2 regions of the Frankia sp. CgKIO3 genome follow, and region 2 is predicted to be linked to the other one. Evidence: riboswitches for the same ligand, from Rfam matches in the RefSeq annotation. Region 2 holds a riboswitch; the other holds the start of a gene.

Region 1 (7,042 bases), on a different contig from region 2:
GTGTCCAACGCCGAGGTAGGCAGCGGCGGCGGCGGCGTGAGTGCCGTGAAGTTCAACAGCAACGCCAACATCATTGGCGCCTACAGCATCCTGTCCGGCACCAACCGCAACTGCGCGGGCGGGACCACCCCGTGGAACACCTGGCTGTCGTGTGAGGAGACCAGCACCGGCTACGTGTACGAGACCGACCCGTGGGGGGTCAACGCGGCTGTCCGGCGGGCCGCGATGGGCCGATTCAACCATGAGGCTACTGCCGCCGACCCGGACCGGAAGGTGATCTACCTGACCGAGGACGCGTCCGACGGGTGTTTCTACCGGTTTATGCCCACCACCTGGGGCAACCTGTCCTCCGGCACCCTGCAGGTACTCAAGGAGATCTCCGGCGTGCTGTCTTGGGCAAACGTGCCCGACCCCGACGGCAGCCCCACACCCACCCGCGACCAGGTCTCGGGCGCCAAGCTGTTCAACGGCGGCGAGGGCGCCTGGTACTCGGCCGGCAAGTGCTACTTCACCACCAAGGGCGACAACCGGGTGTGGGCCTACGACGCGGCGGCCAGCACCCTGGCGATCGTCTACGACGACAACGTCTCCGGCGCCCCGCTGACCGGTGTCGACAACATCACCGTCGCCGCCGTCGGTGACCTCTACGTCGCCGAGGACGGCGGCAACATGGAGATCTGCATCATCACCCCCGGCGACATCGTTGCCCCCTTCCTGCGCATCACTGGCCAGAGCTCCTCGGAGATCACCGGACCGGCGTTCAACCCGGCTGGTAACCGGCTGTACTTCTCCTCCCAGCGCGGCACCTCGGGCTCCAGCAGCGGCGGCATCACCTACGAGGTGACTGGTCCGTTCCGCACCTCGCTGTGATCGAAATCCTGTAACGGAGGAGCGGCGCGGGCATGCGCCCGACTGCGCGGAAGGCCTCCCCCTCGGGTCGGAACCGGCCGCCACCGTGACCGCCCAGCGGTCGAATCCCCGGGGTGTGGTTGCGACGGTCGACTCAAGCGCGGCCGGGCCCGTCGGTTCGGCGGGCTCCCCGGACTCGGGCAAAGGCCGAGGGTGGCCCTGCTTGGGCAGGGCAGGGCCACCTGTCCACGGACCCCTCCCGGAGGTCTCGGGCGTCACGCCCGGCTGCGGCTCGCCGTCACGCTGGCCCCGCCCGGCGGAGGTCGCGGCTCGACGCAGGGCGGGACCGGCCTGCCGCCAAGACTGACGCGGGCGACCGGGATCCGGAAACGTCAGTCAGGCATGCCTTTCTCGTATGGGCCGCGCGGATGTCGTCGTCTGCGCCACAGGCAACCGGGCGCTGGAGGGGAAGACTTCACCTATCTACGGCCCGGCTCCTAGGTGGCGTCCGTGACACCACCCCGGCCAGCGGCGACAGCACGCCACCAGCAGCCGTCGCTGTCCGCAAGGAGTCAGAAACGACATCCGCCATACACCGCGAAGACCCGGGAAGACCCGGGAAACCGCCGAGCCCGTGCTGTCGGATATCCGATAGTCGAGCATTCAGCCGAACATCTGTGCCCGTTTGGCATGGCGTCGTTATCCTGATGTGTCGACTGACGGAGGACTGATCGCCCGATTTCACTCCGGCCTTCACCGACCGTACCGACATGGAAGGCCGTTTCGATGTCGTACGAATCTGGACCTTACCGGGTATCGCCCAAGCTGCTGGCCCGGGAGGACTTCCGGACGGCGTGTGCGACGCGAGACTTCCGCGCGGTGTTCCGGCTGATGAAGAAATATGACGGTGCCAGTCAGAATCGCATCGCCTCGCCGGTGGAAGGGCTCAGCCAGAGCAGGGTCAGCCGAATCATGCAGGGCGAGGACCGCATCGCCCGGCTCTCCCTGATCGAACGCATCGCCGACGCGCTGCGTATCCCGGGTAGTTATTTCCACCTGGCCGCACGGCCGTGGGAGGCGGCACGGGACGTGCGCGAGCCGCCCGGGCCGCCGACGGTTCCGGCCGGACCCGGCCCGACGCCGGTGGCCCACGTCGCGACCCCCTCCGTCGACCCGGCCCCGGCCCCCCGGGCCCGTCGTCGCCGAGAGCCCGGGCCGGGTCCCCCCCGGACCGGGGGGCCTGGTCGTCGAGGAGGACCGGGCCGAACTCCGCTACGACTACGACGACAGCATGTACGTCGCCCACCAGCGAAGACGTCTTCTCAACGCCGGCAGCGAACCGGTCACCCGGTATCTGATGCGGATATCGGTTGACCGGTTCCCGGGAGATCCGGAACGCTCCGCGCGGTTGTACCGATCCGATCCACTGCGCTGGGAGGACCTCCAGCTCAGCGCACACTGCGGCGGCGAGCAGATGGCCTGGCAGGTCAAGACCGACTGGGACGCGCTCAAGGAGGTCTGGCTGCTCTTCGAGAACAGTCGAGGGCGATTTCCGCTCTATCCCGGCGAATCGGCATGGATCAACTACAGCTACCAGGTGAGCAGGGAGAAGTGGGGGCCGTGGTTCCAGCGTGCCGTGCGGGTACCGACGAGTTTCCTCTCGGTGCAGCTGGACTTTCCGGCCGAGCTGGATCCCGTGGTCTGGGGCATGGAAACGTCGATGACCGCCGATGCCTTCCCGTTCCGGACCGCAATCGCCCGCACCGACTCCGGCGACCGGCGGATCTTCACCTGGTCGACCACCGAGCCGCCGCTGCACGCCCGCTACCGACTGGAATGGAACTTCCGGGCCACCGTGCCGGAACGTGATCCGGCCGCGGAGACCGGAACACGTCCCAGCGATCAGATGGCGGCCGTTGGCATCGTGCAGGAGGGTGAGGCGATCCTGCGGCAGTCGGCCCGCCCGTTCGCCCTGCCCGACGAGGCCGAGGACGCGCGTCGGGTCGTCGGCCGAGCTGTCCTCCGCCCTCGAACGGGTATCCGCCCTGCACACCTTCGGCAAGGGCATGGGCATCGCCGCGCCGCAGGTCGGCATCAACCGCGCCGCAGCGATCGTGCGTACCCCGGGCGGCGACACGCTCACGCTGCTCAACCCCAGCGTCATCGAAACCTCCCGGGAGACCGACGAGCAGTACGAGGGCTGCCTGAGCTTCTTTGACGTCCGTGGCCTCGTCCCCCGGCCGCTGGAGCTGCACGTCGAACACACCGATATCGACGGCAACCGGCACATCACCGTCTATCGGCAGGGGCTGGCGCGGCTTGTCGCCCACGAGATCGACCACCTGCACGGTCAGCTCTAAACGGATCGGATGCGGGCCGGAACCACACCGATCCCGGTGGAGCAGTACCGGGGTACCGGCTCGGCCTGGTCCTACAACCGCTGACCGACCCGAACGCACCCGCCTCGCGGGCGGCATGACGGCTGGCGGCTGGCGGCTGGCGGCGACGCAGCGCCGGGACCGGGTGTCCGGCACCGACTGGTAGATCCGACATATGACATGATTCCCTCGTGCCGTATAGTCCGGAAAGCGGGCGATAGGTGCGGGCCCGCCGGAACGCCGGCACAGATTTTTCCAGATCCTGGTTAGAGATTGCCGGCAGCGGGTAGCGGAGGCTTGATCACTACGCGGCGGAACAGTTTCTCCACGCACCGCGTATTGTTTACCGTCAACGTGACGACCCAGCTACGGACTAGGGATTTCCAGCCCGCTGGACAACCTCTAGAATCGGGCGCGCACGCGGGCGCGAAACACCATTAAAAAGATCGGGATAAGTAAACAGGATGCACTGTGTGCATCCTCACATACTCTTGTTTTTCCTGGGTCGCTCTCAGCTATGTTCATTGCCGTGCCGTCACCTGATGGCATGCGTCGGGCGGCACGCCGCATCCTGCCCCCGCTCGACGAGAATCAAACCTTCGGCAGGAGCGGGGGAACCAATTCCGGGCGCCACGAAAAGGCGTTCTCGGGGTGAAGCCGCGATGCGCGGCCGGGCATTCCCAGCCCGAACCCGACAGCTCACCTCGCAGGCGTGGGGAAGGGCAACTCAATGTCCAACGCTCGTTCGCTCGCTCGTGGCCTCAACCGCATCAGGCTCGGTTCCCGGGCCTTGATCGCCGCCACCACTCTCGCGGCCTCGATCGGCGGTGGCCTCGCGCTGTCCCAGCCGGTCAGCGCGTCGACGAATGCCGACCGCTTGCTCTCCAAGGTGATTCCGTGTGAGTCCGGGGGAAACCCGCGCGTGGTCAACTCCATCGGCGCCGGCGGGCTGTTCCAGTTCCTGCCCAGCACTTGGCGCGGGGTCGGCGGCAAGGGTCTGCCGCAGCACGCCAGCGTCGCCGAGCAGTGGCACCGCGCCCGCATCCTGTACGCCCAGCAGGGGACGAGCCCCTGGTACGCATCGAAGCCGTGCTGGGGTCACAAGATCTGAGCTGCCCGACTTCCCGCGCCAGCTTTCACTGTCCGCGCCCGGCCGGTACTGATCGGCGCGCGGCCAGCAGCCCCGTGTCCCCTCCGGGACACGGGGCTGCGCGCTACGTTTCCCGGTCACGGTTTCCCGGTCACGGCGACGCCGGCCAGGTCAACTTCCGCAGCCCCGCCCGGCGGCGGAGACCCGGCGGACCCACCGATCGGCCGGCTCAGCCGATCCGACGGCGGCGGGCGATCTCGGCCAGCGTGATCCCAGCGGCCACCCCCGCGTTGAGGGACTCCACCGCACCCGCCATGGGGATCCGGACCCTCACGTCGCAGCGCTGCTCGACCAGCCTGGACAACCCGCGTCCCTCGGAGCCGATCACCAGGACGAGTGGGTCGGTCGCCATCGTGAGCTCGTCGATGCTCACCTCGCCGCCCACAGCCAGACCGACGACGAACTGGCCGCCCGCCGCGTAGGAGACGAGCGTGCGGGCCAGGTTGGTGGCGCGCGCCACCGGCAGCCGGGCGGCGGCCCCCGCCGAGGTCTTCCAGGCCGCGGCGGTCATGCCGGCGGCCCTACGCTCCGGAACGACGACGCCATGGGCACCGAAGGCGGCGGCCGAGCGCACCACAGCCCCGAGGTTGCGGGGATCGGTGACCCCGTCCAGCGCCAGCAGCAGACCGGGGGGGGACGAGCGCGCGCGGGCGAGGAGATCATCCGGATGGGCATACCAGAACGGCGGTACCACGAGGGCGAGACCCTGATGCGGAGCGGTGCCACACATCCGGTCGAGATCCGTGCGGCCGACGTCGGCCACGGCGATCCCGGCCCGCCCGGCGAGTCGGCGGGCGTCGGCGAGCCGCTCGTCGAAGTCCAGCCCGCCGGCGATGAAAAGGGCCGACGACGGCACCCCGGCCCGCAGCGCCTCGACCACCGCGTTGCGCCCGACCACCAGCTCGTCGCCCTCGGTCCGCCGTGGGCGCCCGGTCCCCGCGGAACCCCCCGCGGCGCTCGGCCCGGTGGTGGCCGCAGCGGCGACGGCGCGGCCACCATCCCCGCGCCGGCCGGCGGCCGCTCGACCCCGCTCGGCTCCGGCCGATGCGGAACGGGCCGCAGCAGCCGCCGCCGCACGACGCTGGGCGGGATGGCCGGGGCGCAGCTGCGCGGGCGGCGTGGCCCCACGGCCCTCCAGCGCCTTGCGGCCGTGACCGCCGCTGCCCGTGGAGGCCCCCTTGCGGTGGGAACCGGACTTGGCGGCCCGACCGCCCTGACCGCCGCGGGCGATCCCATCGCCCCGGCGAGCGGCGCCGGCCATCAGGACCACCGACCAGTACACGCCCGGGGAATGACCATGTGACCACGGTATACGGCGGACGACACCGGCGTGTCGGGGCACGCTCAGCGAGAGCTCGGCAGGAGCTCGGCGGAGGACCTCTGCCATGGGCATACCTCGACATGGCCGTTTCCGGGGACCCGGCGCCCTATCCTGAGGGCCGGCAGGCCCACGGCCCGACCTGACGTGGTCCGGCCGCCCCTCACCGGCGTCAGGAGGGTCAGGTGCGCATCACCACGCCGACCGGCGGGCCCGGGGTTCCCCGGAGTGCGGGGGCCCTGCCACCATCCACCCCCGGCCTTTACGCTCTTTTAGGGTCGCCCGCCGGCGATGGCGGGCGCGTCGGATCAGGTCGCCGGCACGGCGATCTACACCCTCGACGTGCCGCGGGAGAAGCTGGGAGAATACGTCTCCATGGATGCGTGATGACCAGCTCGACGAGTGTGACCACCTCGGTCGATCATCGGGCGCGCGCCGTCGGTGTCCCGAGACGGCCACGGCGAGCATCGACGATCCGGCCGTTAGCGACCCGACCGTCAAGGACCCGACCGTCAGGGGCAGGAGGCACCCAGCACATGGCTCTGCGCACACCGCCCGCATGCGTTCCCCCGGCTGTTTCCGGCCGCGGCCGATTTCTCCCGGCGGCATGACGGTGGACCTCAACCCGCGTGACGACGCCCCCACAGTCGCCTACCAGATCACCGGGGGGCCGTTCGAACTCAACGACGACCTGGGTCGCTGCCCGGTGTGTGCGGCGCCGGTGTATGCCGACGACCGGTACTGCGAGGTCTGTGGTCACGGGCTGGAGGGCCCGGACCCCGGCCACGGCGACGCCGACCACAGCGAGGTCGACCTCGGCCAGCTCGCCGGCGTGTGCGACCGCGGCGTCCGGCACACCACCAACGAGGACGCCATGGGCCTGGCCGTCGTGTACGGCACGCTGATCGCGGTGGTGTGTGACGGCGTGTCGACCACTCCGGGCTCCGGGCAGGCCTCGGCCGCCGCGGCGACCACCGCCATGGCCGTCCTCGCGGATGCGGTGCGTGCCCACGGCCCGGGGCGCCCCGTCCACCACGACACCCGCCCGTCGCGCGGCGTCAGCCGGGCCGAGGAGATGCTCGACATCCTCGAACCATCGTATGCCGACTACAAGAAGCCACGAACATCGCCCCGCACGGTCGTCGGCGGGTTCTCCCCGGAGGACGCCGAGGCCGCGCTGCACGCCGCCGTCGACGCGGCCCAGGCGACCATCGCCCAACTCAGCGCGGCCGAGGGGCGGATGGCGCCGTCGTGCACGTTCGCCGCGGCCATCGTCACCCCGCCGACCCCGGACGGCCCGGGCATGGTCACGGTCGGCTGGGTCGGCGACAGCCGGGTCTACCTGCT
Region 2 (7,042 bases):
CTCGGCCCGCTTCGAGCTCCGGATGGCGTGGCTGCCCCGCAGCAGCACGTCGGTCAGTGTCTGTGGCAGAGCCTCGCCGGTGGGGGAGAACCCGACCGGCCAGGCGTCGGAGTCGGTCGGGTGCAGGTAACCGCGTCTCACGGCCGGTGGCCAACGGGCCGGTTGCGGGGCTTCGGCCGGTTCCGGCAGCGACAGCGGTGTCCGCCCGGGGATGGAAGGGTCGTCATCCGACGGCCGGGACCTGACAACGGCCACCGCCACCACCCCCGGACGTCATTGCTTTGCGTGACCGCCCAAGCGTCGATGGTAATGCTTCCGGCTGCAACCGGAACCGACCGGATCTTGGCCCGCGCCGGGCGGGATCAGACCAGGTCTTTTCGGACCAGTTTGTTCAGACCAGGTCATTGATGACGAGCGTCTGGTCCCGCCCGGGACCGACGCCGACCGCCGACACCGGGGCGCCGGAGAACTCCTCCAACGCCCTGATGTAGTCCTTCGCGGTGCCGGGCAGGTCGGCGAACGACCGGACGCCGGAGATGTCCTCGTGCCAGCCGGGCAGGTCAGTGTAGATCGGCTTGGCGTGGTGGAACTCGGTCTGGGTCATGGGCATCTCGTCGACCCGTTCGCCGCCGATGTCGTAGCCGACGCAGATGGGCACCCGGTCGAAGCCCGACAGGACGTCCAGCTTGGTGAGGAAAAGGTCGGTCAGACCGTTGACCCGCACCGCGTAGCGGGCGATTACGGCGTCAAACCAGCCGGTGCGCCGTGCCCGGCCGGTCGTCACGCCGAACTCCCCGCCAATGCGGCGCAGCTCCTCTCCGACCTTGTCGTCCAGTTCGGTGGGGAAGGGGCCGGCGCCGACCCGGGTCGTGTAGGCCTTGATGATGCCGATCACCCGACTGATCCTCGTCGGGCCGATGCCGGCGCCGGTGGCCGCGTAGCCGGCGGTCGGGTTCGATGACGTGACGAACGGGTAGGTGCCGTGATCGACGTCGAGGAGAGTGCCCTGGGAGCCTTCGAGCAGCACGACCTTGCCCGCGCGCAGCGCCCGGTCGAGAATCAGGCCGGTGTCGGCGATGTGGGGTTGGAGGCGTTTCGCGTAGTCGGCGTACTCCTCGACCACCTCGTCTAGCTCGATCCGGCGCCGGTTGTAGACCTTGGCCAGGACCTGGTTCTTCTCCCGTAGCACCAGTTCGAGCTTCTTGTGGAAGATGCCCGGGTCGAGGAGATCCTGCACTCTGATGCCCGTACGGGCAACCTTGTCGCCGTAGGTGGGACCGATGCCGCGACCGGTGGTACCGATCCGCGCCTTGCCCAGGTAGCGCTCGATGACCCGGTCCAGCGCCCGGTGATGGGGCATGATCAGGTGGGCGTTCGCGCTGATCAGGAGCCGGGAGACGTCGATGCCGCGGGCGGTGAGCCCGTCCATCTCGGCCAGCAGCACGCCCGGGTCGATGACGACCCCGTTGCCGATCACGGGAACGCAGTCGGCTCGCAGCATGCCACTGGGAATCAGGTGGAGCGCGTAGCTCTCCGCCCCGATGACCACGGTGTGGCCGGCGTTGTTGCCACCCTGGTATCGGACGACGTAATCGACGGCGCCGCCCAAGAGGTCGGTCGCCTTTCCTTTTCCCTCGTCGCCCCACTGGGCACCGATGAGGACAAGAGCAGGCACCGGGCGAGGTTACTAGGGATGGCGGGGCCGTGGGGCCGGCTGCGGCGTCCTCGCTGGCCTCCACCACCGACGCGGCCTGATGAACTCACTGTCAGGTGAAGCCGATCTCACTGGCGGTGACGGGATTGCTGCCGGTCAGGAACGTCCGGCAGCGGGTGGCCTCCTCGGCCTCCCCGATGGCCGCGGCCGCCCGGACGAGAGCGGCGAGTGAACGCAGGAACCCGCGGTTGGGTTCGTGTGACCAGGGGATCGGCCCGTTGCCCTTCCAGCCCGAGCGGCGCAGGGCGTCGAGGCCGCGGTGATAGCCCGTGCGGGCGTAGGCATAGGCCTCGATGGGTCGTCCGCCGGTGAGCGCGAGCTCGGCGAGCGCGGCCCAGGGCGCGCTGAACGCGGGCAGCCGGGCGGCGACGGCATCCGGCGGATCACCGGCGGCCAGCGCCTCGGTCGCGGCCGCGTCGGAGGGCAGGAGCGTCGGCGGCGGACCGGAGAGCAGGTTGGGCTTTCCCGAGGCGGACGGCGTCGTCATGAGTGCATCCTGCCCGACGACTGGCCGCACACGTCATGGAGGTCACCCCGGACGCGCCCGCCCTGCGCGCACGGTGACCGGGTCGGTCAGGCCCTGACGCTGACGTTCCACAGATTCTGGCCGACGACCCCGGGTTGACCGTCGTTCACCCGGGTGAGGTACGAGTACAGCGCGGCGATGCCCTGCGACTGCGGTCCGAACTTGCCGTCGACGGTGAGTACGAAGCCCTTCTGGCGCATTCTGTCCTGCCAGACGAAGGCCTCCGGGCGGACGTCGTCGCTGAGGGACGCGTCGAGGACCGTGCCCCTGAACGAGCCGTCCCCCATCTCCCGGCGAGCCCGGTCCAGCGTCATGGGGGGTTCCACCGGGGTGATGGCCTGCTGGATGACGTCGCCAGAGCCGCCCGGGACACTGGCCGGGCCGTTGTTGGTCAGGCCCATCTTGACCGAGCAGGACGGCCATGGCTGCCAGCCCCGCTGGTTGTAGAGCTTCGCGGCCGCCTCGTCCTGCGTGGCGGGCGACGCCTGGTACGGCCGGCCGGAGTACCCGAGCCCGTGCCAGGTCCGGTCGTCGAACTGGTAGGCACCGGAGAAGCCGTTGCCGGTGCTGATCGCGTAGTTGCCGCCGGACTCGCACTGGCGGAGCTTGGCGAAGTCATCGGCGGTGGCCGCGCCCGCCGGAGCCGCGGTGACCGCGAGGCCGCTGCCGACGATGGCCGTGACCGCGCCGGTGGTGCGCAGGATGCGACCGGCGGGCGATGGGGCCTGCGGTGCTCGATGTCTGCCGCCACGACGCCCAGAGGGCATGTTCGTCCAATCCCGTCGCCTGCGGGGTGAGCTGTCGGGTGCGGGCTGGGATGGCCCGGCCGGAGGATCCGACCCCGGGTGGCGAGTAGGAACCGCTCTCCACCATGGACCGGGATGCACCGGCTTTACCCCAAGGACGCTGCTTGCGGCGCCCGAAATGTGGGTCCCCCACTCCTGCCCGCTGCGGTTGATGTTCGTTCCGGCCGCTCGCACGGGGGCAGGACTCGGCGTCCGTCCGGGCGGCCTCGCCGACGAGGCGAGTGAGCGGCACTCTAGCGAGAACCGCTCATGGAGCGCAAACCGGGGTGGTCCGGAGTAACCAGTGAGGATCGCGCGAATCGTGCCACTTCTGTACAGGTTCCGCAGGTGGCTCGCTGGTCCTGCTGTTCCTCGCCGGCCTTGCCGAAGATCGGCTCTGCCGGAGGCCGGTCAGGGTGTGGTCCGGGTGATGTTGGTGGTGGGTTGCACGGGCCAGCCCGTACGGGCCGTCAACCGGAGATCGTCCGGAGGCCGGTCGGGCCGGCCCGTCGTCGAGGTGAGATCCCCTGACCGGTGTCGCCGGGGTGGGATGTCCGGTTGCCGCGGCGGTCGTCCCCCGTCGCGGGAGCGGAGTGAAGAGATCAGCTGACGGAGCTGACGGAGTGAATGGATCAGCTGATAGAGCTGATAGAGAGGATCAGCTGAAGGTGGCCCGCCAGGTCGCCGGGCCGACGATGCCGTCGACGGCGAGTCCCTTGGCGGCCTGCAGGGCGCGGGCGACTGCGGCGGAGCGTGGTCCGTAACGGCCGTCGATCGTGATCGGATACCCCAGATGGTTGACGCGGGCCTGCCAGGCCCGCACGTCGTCACGTACCTGCCTGGCCAGTGCGGTCGTCAGGTTACGGGTGAATACGGGGGTGCTCACGGAGATGGGGCTGACCGTCAGCTCACTGCGTTTCGCCGTGCGCGACGCCTGGCCCGAGGAGCTCGACGAGCCGCCCGCGAGCTGGTCGGCGCCCATCCCGCGGCCACAGGTCGGCCACTGGCCGAAGCCGGACCGCCGGGCGAGCTTGAGTGCGGCCTCGTCCTGGACAGCCGGGGGAGCCTGGTGCGGCAGACCGCTGTAGCCGAGGCCGTGCCAGGTGCTGGCGGAGAACTGGTAGGCGCCGTAGTACGCGTTGCCGGTGTTGATCGTGTAGTCACCGCCGGACTCGCACTGCCGCAGGCCCGTCCAGGTGGTGGCCGCACCGGCCGGCTGGCTGAGCGCGAAGGTGCCGCCCACCGCTGCCGCGAGTACGGGTGCGACCACGAGGGCCCGGGCCCGGCTGCGGGTACCGGCGCGGCATTGTCGGCCACTGATACGTGCGTCGGACATGTCTTGTGGTCCTTCCCCACGCCTGCGAGGTAAGCTGTCGGATTCGGACTGGGAACTGCCCGGCCGTGCCAGGGATTCCCTGGAGACGGAAGCCGCACCGGAAACACCTTTCCGTGTGGTCGTCGCACATGGCTTCACCCCGAGAGCATCGAATCCTTTCGATACTCGGAGATGGGTCCCCCGTTCCTGCCGCCCGGTTCGAGAAATCGTCGGCCGGGGGCAGGATTCGGCGTGCCGCCCGACGAATGCCCGGCGTTGTTGCCGGGCACGGCGAAAACCATAACCACGCCGCCCGGCGAGTCGCCAAGCATTGAATAGGGTGCGTGAAAAAGAGCACACTCGGCGCGCCTGCTTGAGCAGGAATCGACGGCCTGGTATCGCGCGTGCGCGCCCGCTCATCAAACTGGCGGTACGACGTGCGGAGGCATTTGTGCTTGGCCGATCACCCTGTTTGCCGATGGGCGACGATGAGCGGAGAGTCCCGTATCAGGCCAGATGTGTGATATGTCAACAAAGGTGTGACGGCCCTGCTACGAGATCGACGCGAGTGATCGGCCTGATACTACGCTTCGTCCGTTGAAGCCTGTTTTTGTGAGAAAAACAACGGAAATCGGGCGGTAACTTGCAGCGTTGTGATTTTTGCACACGGCGGATTCGATCGAACACCGATTGTGAAAATTGCCTGTCGGGCCGCCACGCTGGACGAAGGGGTTCCGTGGGGCGGGGCGGTAGGTGAACGGTTACCGAAGGCCCGGTGCGTGTCCGCTAATGTGGCCGCAACCTGCTGGTCGCCAGCGGAGGCGGCGTTACGCGAGGAGCGGGGTCCCTCGCCCGGTAAACAGTGGTCCCCCAGCCGTCGGAGCGACCGGGGAACCGTGGGGCCGGCATAGTACGGGAAATCGGCAGGTCGTGCATCGGACCGGGGCGGGTCGGATGTCCGCCGCGTGCCGGTCGTTCCGTCCGCCGGAAACGATGGAGAGTGTCGGGTCGAGGGGTCCGGAGAATGCCCTCGGACGAGCGGCGGCGGTTGCCCGGTTGCCCGTTTTCGCGGCCGGCGGCTATCTGTCCTCCTGCCCGCCTCCTGTCCGCCGGCCGGCGGTCCGGCCGGACGGTATCCGACGAACCGATCCCGCCAGCCGGCGTGCGCTCCTGGCCCGGACTATGCCCGTCCGAGGCTGGTGCCGGCGGAACGGAGGTCCTCACACGCCTGGGCGACGCGGGCCGCCATGCTGCTCTCCGCGAGCTTTCCGTAGGTACGCGGGTCGTATGCCTTCTTCACGCCGACCTCACCGTCCACCTTGAGAACGCCGTCATAGTTTTTGAACACGTGGTCCACGATGGGGCGGGTGAATGCGTACTGGGTGTCCGTGTCCACGTTCATCTTGACCACCCCGTAGTCGAGCGTCTCGCGGATTTCGGTGAGAGCCGACCCGCTACCGCCGTGAAAGACGAGGTTGAACGGCTTCGCGCTGGCTGGCAGCCCGAGCTTCCTGGCGACGTACTCCTGTCCTTCGTGCAGAATCGTCGGGCGTAGCTTGACGTTTCCGGGCTTGTACACACCGTGCACGTTGCCGAAGGTGGCGGCGAGCAGGTAGCGCCCCTTCGCGCCGGTGCCGAGCACCTCGGCCGTCCGCCACATGTCCTCCGGCGTCGTGTAGAGCTTCTCGTCGATCGCGCCGACGACGCCGTCCTCCTCGCCGCCGACGACCCCGATCTCGACCTCGAGAACGATCTTCGCGGCGGCGGCATCCGCGAGTAGTTCCTCGGCGATCTTGAGGTTCTCCTCAAGGGGGACCGCCGAGCCGTCCCACATGTGCGACTGGAAGAGCGGCTCGCGCCCCTGGGCCACCCGATCCTTCGAGATCGCGATCAGGGGACGGATGTAGGTGTCAAGCTTGTCGGCCGGGCAGTGGTCGGTGTGCAGGGCGATGTTGACCGGATACGCCTCCGCGACATGGTGGGCGAACTCGGCTAGTGCCTCCGCGCCGAGGACCATGTTCTTCACCGTCGAGCCGGACAGGTACTCGGCACCGCCGGTGGACACCTGCACGATGCCGTCACTGCCGGCTTCGGTGAAGCCCCGCAGCGCGGCGTTCAGGGACTGCGACGAGGTCACGTTGATCGCGGGGTAGGCGAAGGACTGGGCCTTCGCCCGGTCGAGCATCTCGGCATATACGTCTGGCGTGGCGATGGGCATCGGTGGGGCTCCTTACGAACCTGTAGGGGCGCCGATCAGCCCTGCACCCGCGGTGCAGGACAGCCGGATCGGGCCGAAGCCCGCCGTGGACTCCTGATGGGCGAAGGGTATGACGCCTTGCCCCGTCCCGGGGTCGGATGCGGCTGACGTCGCCGACGCGGTGCCGGTCCGCGCGCCGGGCGCGGGGCGGGTGCCGACCAAGGGTCGGCACACTGGTCGAGTGGATGTCGGCAGCCTGTCCGGGATGACGCTGTACGTCGTCCTCTTCGCGGTCATCTTCGTCGAGAGCGGGATCCTGATCGGGTTCTGGCTTCCGGGTGACACCATTCTCTTCGCGGCCGGGCTGATGGCGGCGGACGCGGCGTCGAACGTGTCCGTCGCGGTCCTCTCGATCGGGGTCGCAGCGGCGGCCACCGTCGGGGCGGTGGCGGGCTACTACACCGGGCATCGCCTCGGCCGGCCGTACCTGGAGCGCAGGTACGCC

The links. Region 2 has a riboswitch for cyclic di-AMP ahead of AC08OJ_RS03115 (transglycosylase family protein). Riboswitches for the same ligand answer to the same signal wherever they lie in the genome.
Region 1: linked by a shared signal. The riboswitch ahead of AC08OJ_RS01380 (transglycosylase family protein) and the one ahead of AC08OJ_RS03115 (transglycosylase family protein) in region 2 are both predicted to bind cyclic di-AMP.

Annotation. Positions count from the first base shown of each region.
Region 1 covers NZ_CDWTMO010000004.1:47,472-54,513, reverse strand. Annotated here, with positions in the region: gene AC08OJ_RS01395 (alkaline phosphatase PhoX) at 1-870, shown strand, start outside; gene AC08OJ_RS01390 (helix-turn-helix domain-containing protein) at 1,636-2,223, shown strand; gene AC08OJ_RS01385 (peptide deformylase) at 2,784-3,209, shown strand; cyclic di-AMP (ydaO/yuaA leader) riboswitch at 3,812-3,955, shown strand; gene AC08OJ_RS01380 (transglycosylase family protein) at 3,958-4,338, shown strand; gene rlmB (23S rRNA (guanosine(2251)-2'-O)-methyltransferase RlmB) at 4,547-5,638, opposite strand; gene AC08OJ_RS01370 (PP2C family protein-serine/threonine phosphatase) at 6,303-7,042, shown strand, end outside.
Region 2 covers NZ_CDWTMO010000013.1:18,591-25,632, forward strand. Annotated here, with positions in the region: gene AC08OJ_RS03100 (hypothetical protein) at 1-195, opposite strand, end outside; gene AC08OJ_RS03105 (adenylosuccinate synthase) at 392-1,675, opposite strand; gene AC08OJ_RS03110 (DUF3151 domain-containing protein) at 1,767-2,201, opposite strand; gene AC08OJ_RS03115 (transglycosylase family protein) at 2,288-3,007, opposite strand; cyclic di-AMP (ydaO/yuaA leader) riboswitch at 3,010-3,206, opposite strand; gene AC08OJ_RS03120 (transglycosylase family protein) at 3,684-4,361, opposite strand; cyclic di-AMP (ydaO/yuaA leader) riboswitch at 4,368-4,603, opposite strand; gene fbaA (class II fructose-bisphosphate aldolase) at 5,521-6,558, opposite strand; gene AC08OJ_RS03130 (DedA family protein) at 6,668-7,042, shown strand, end outside.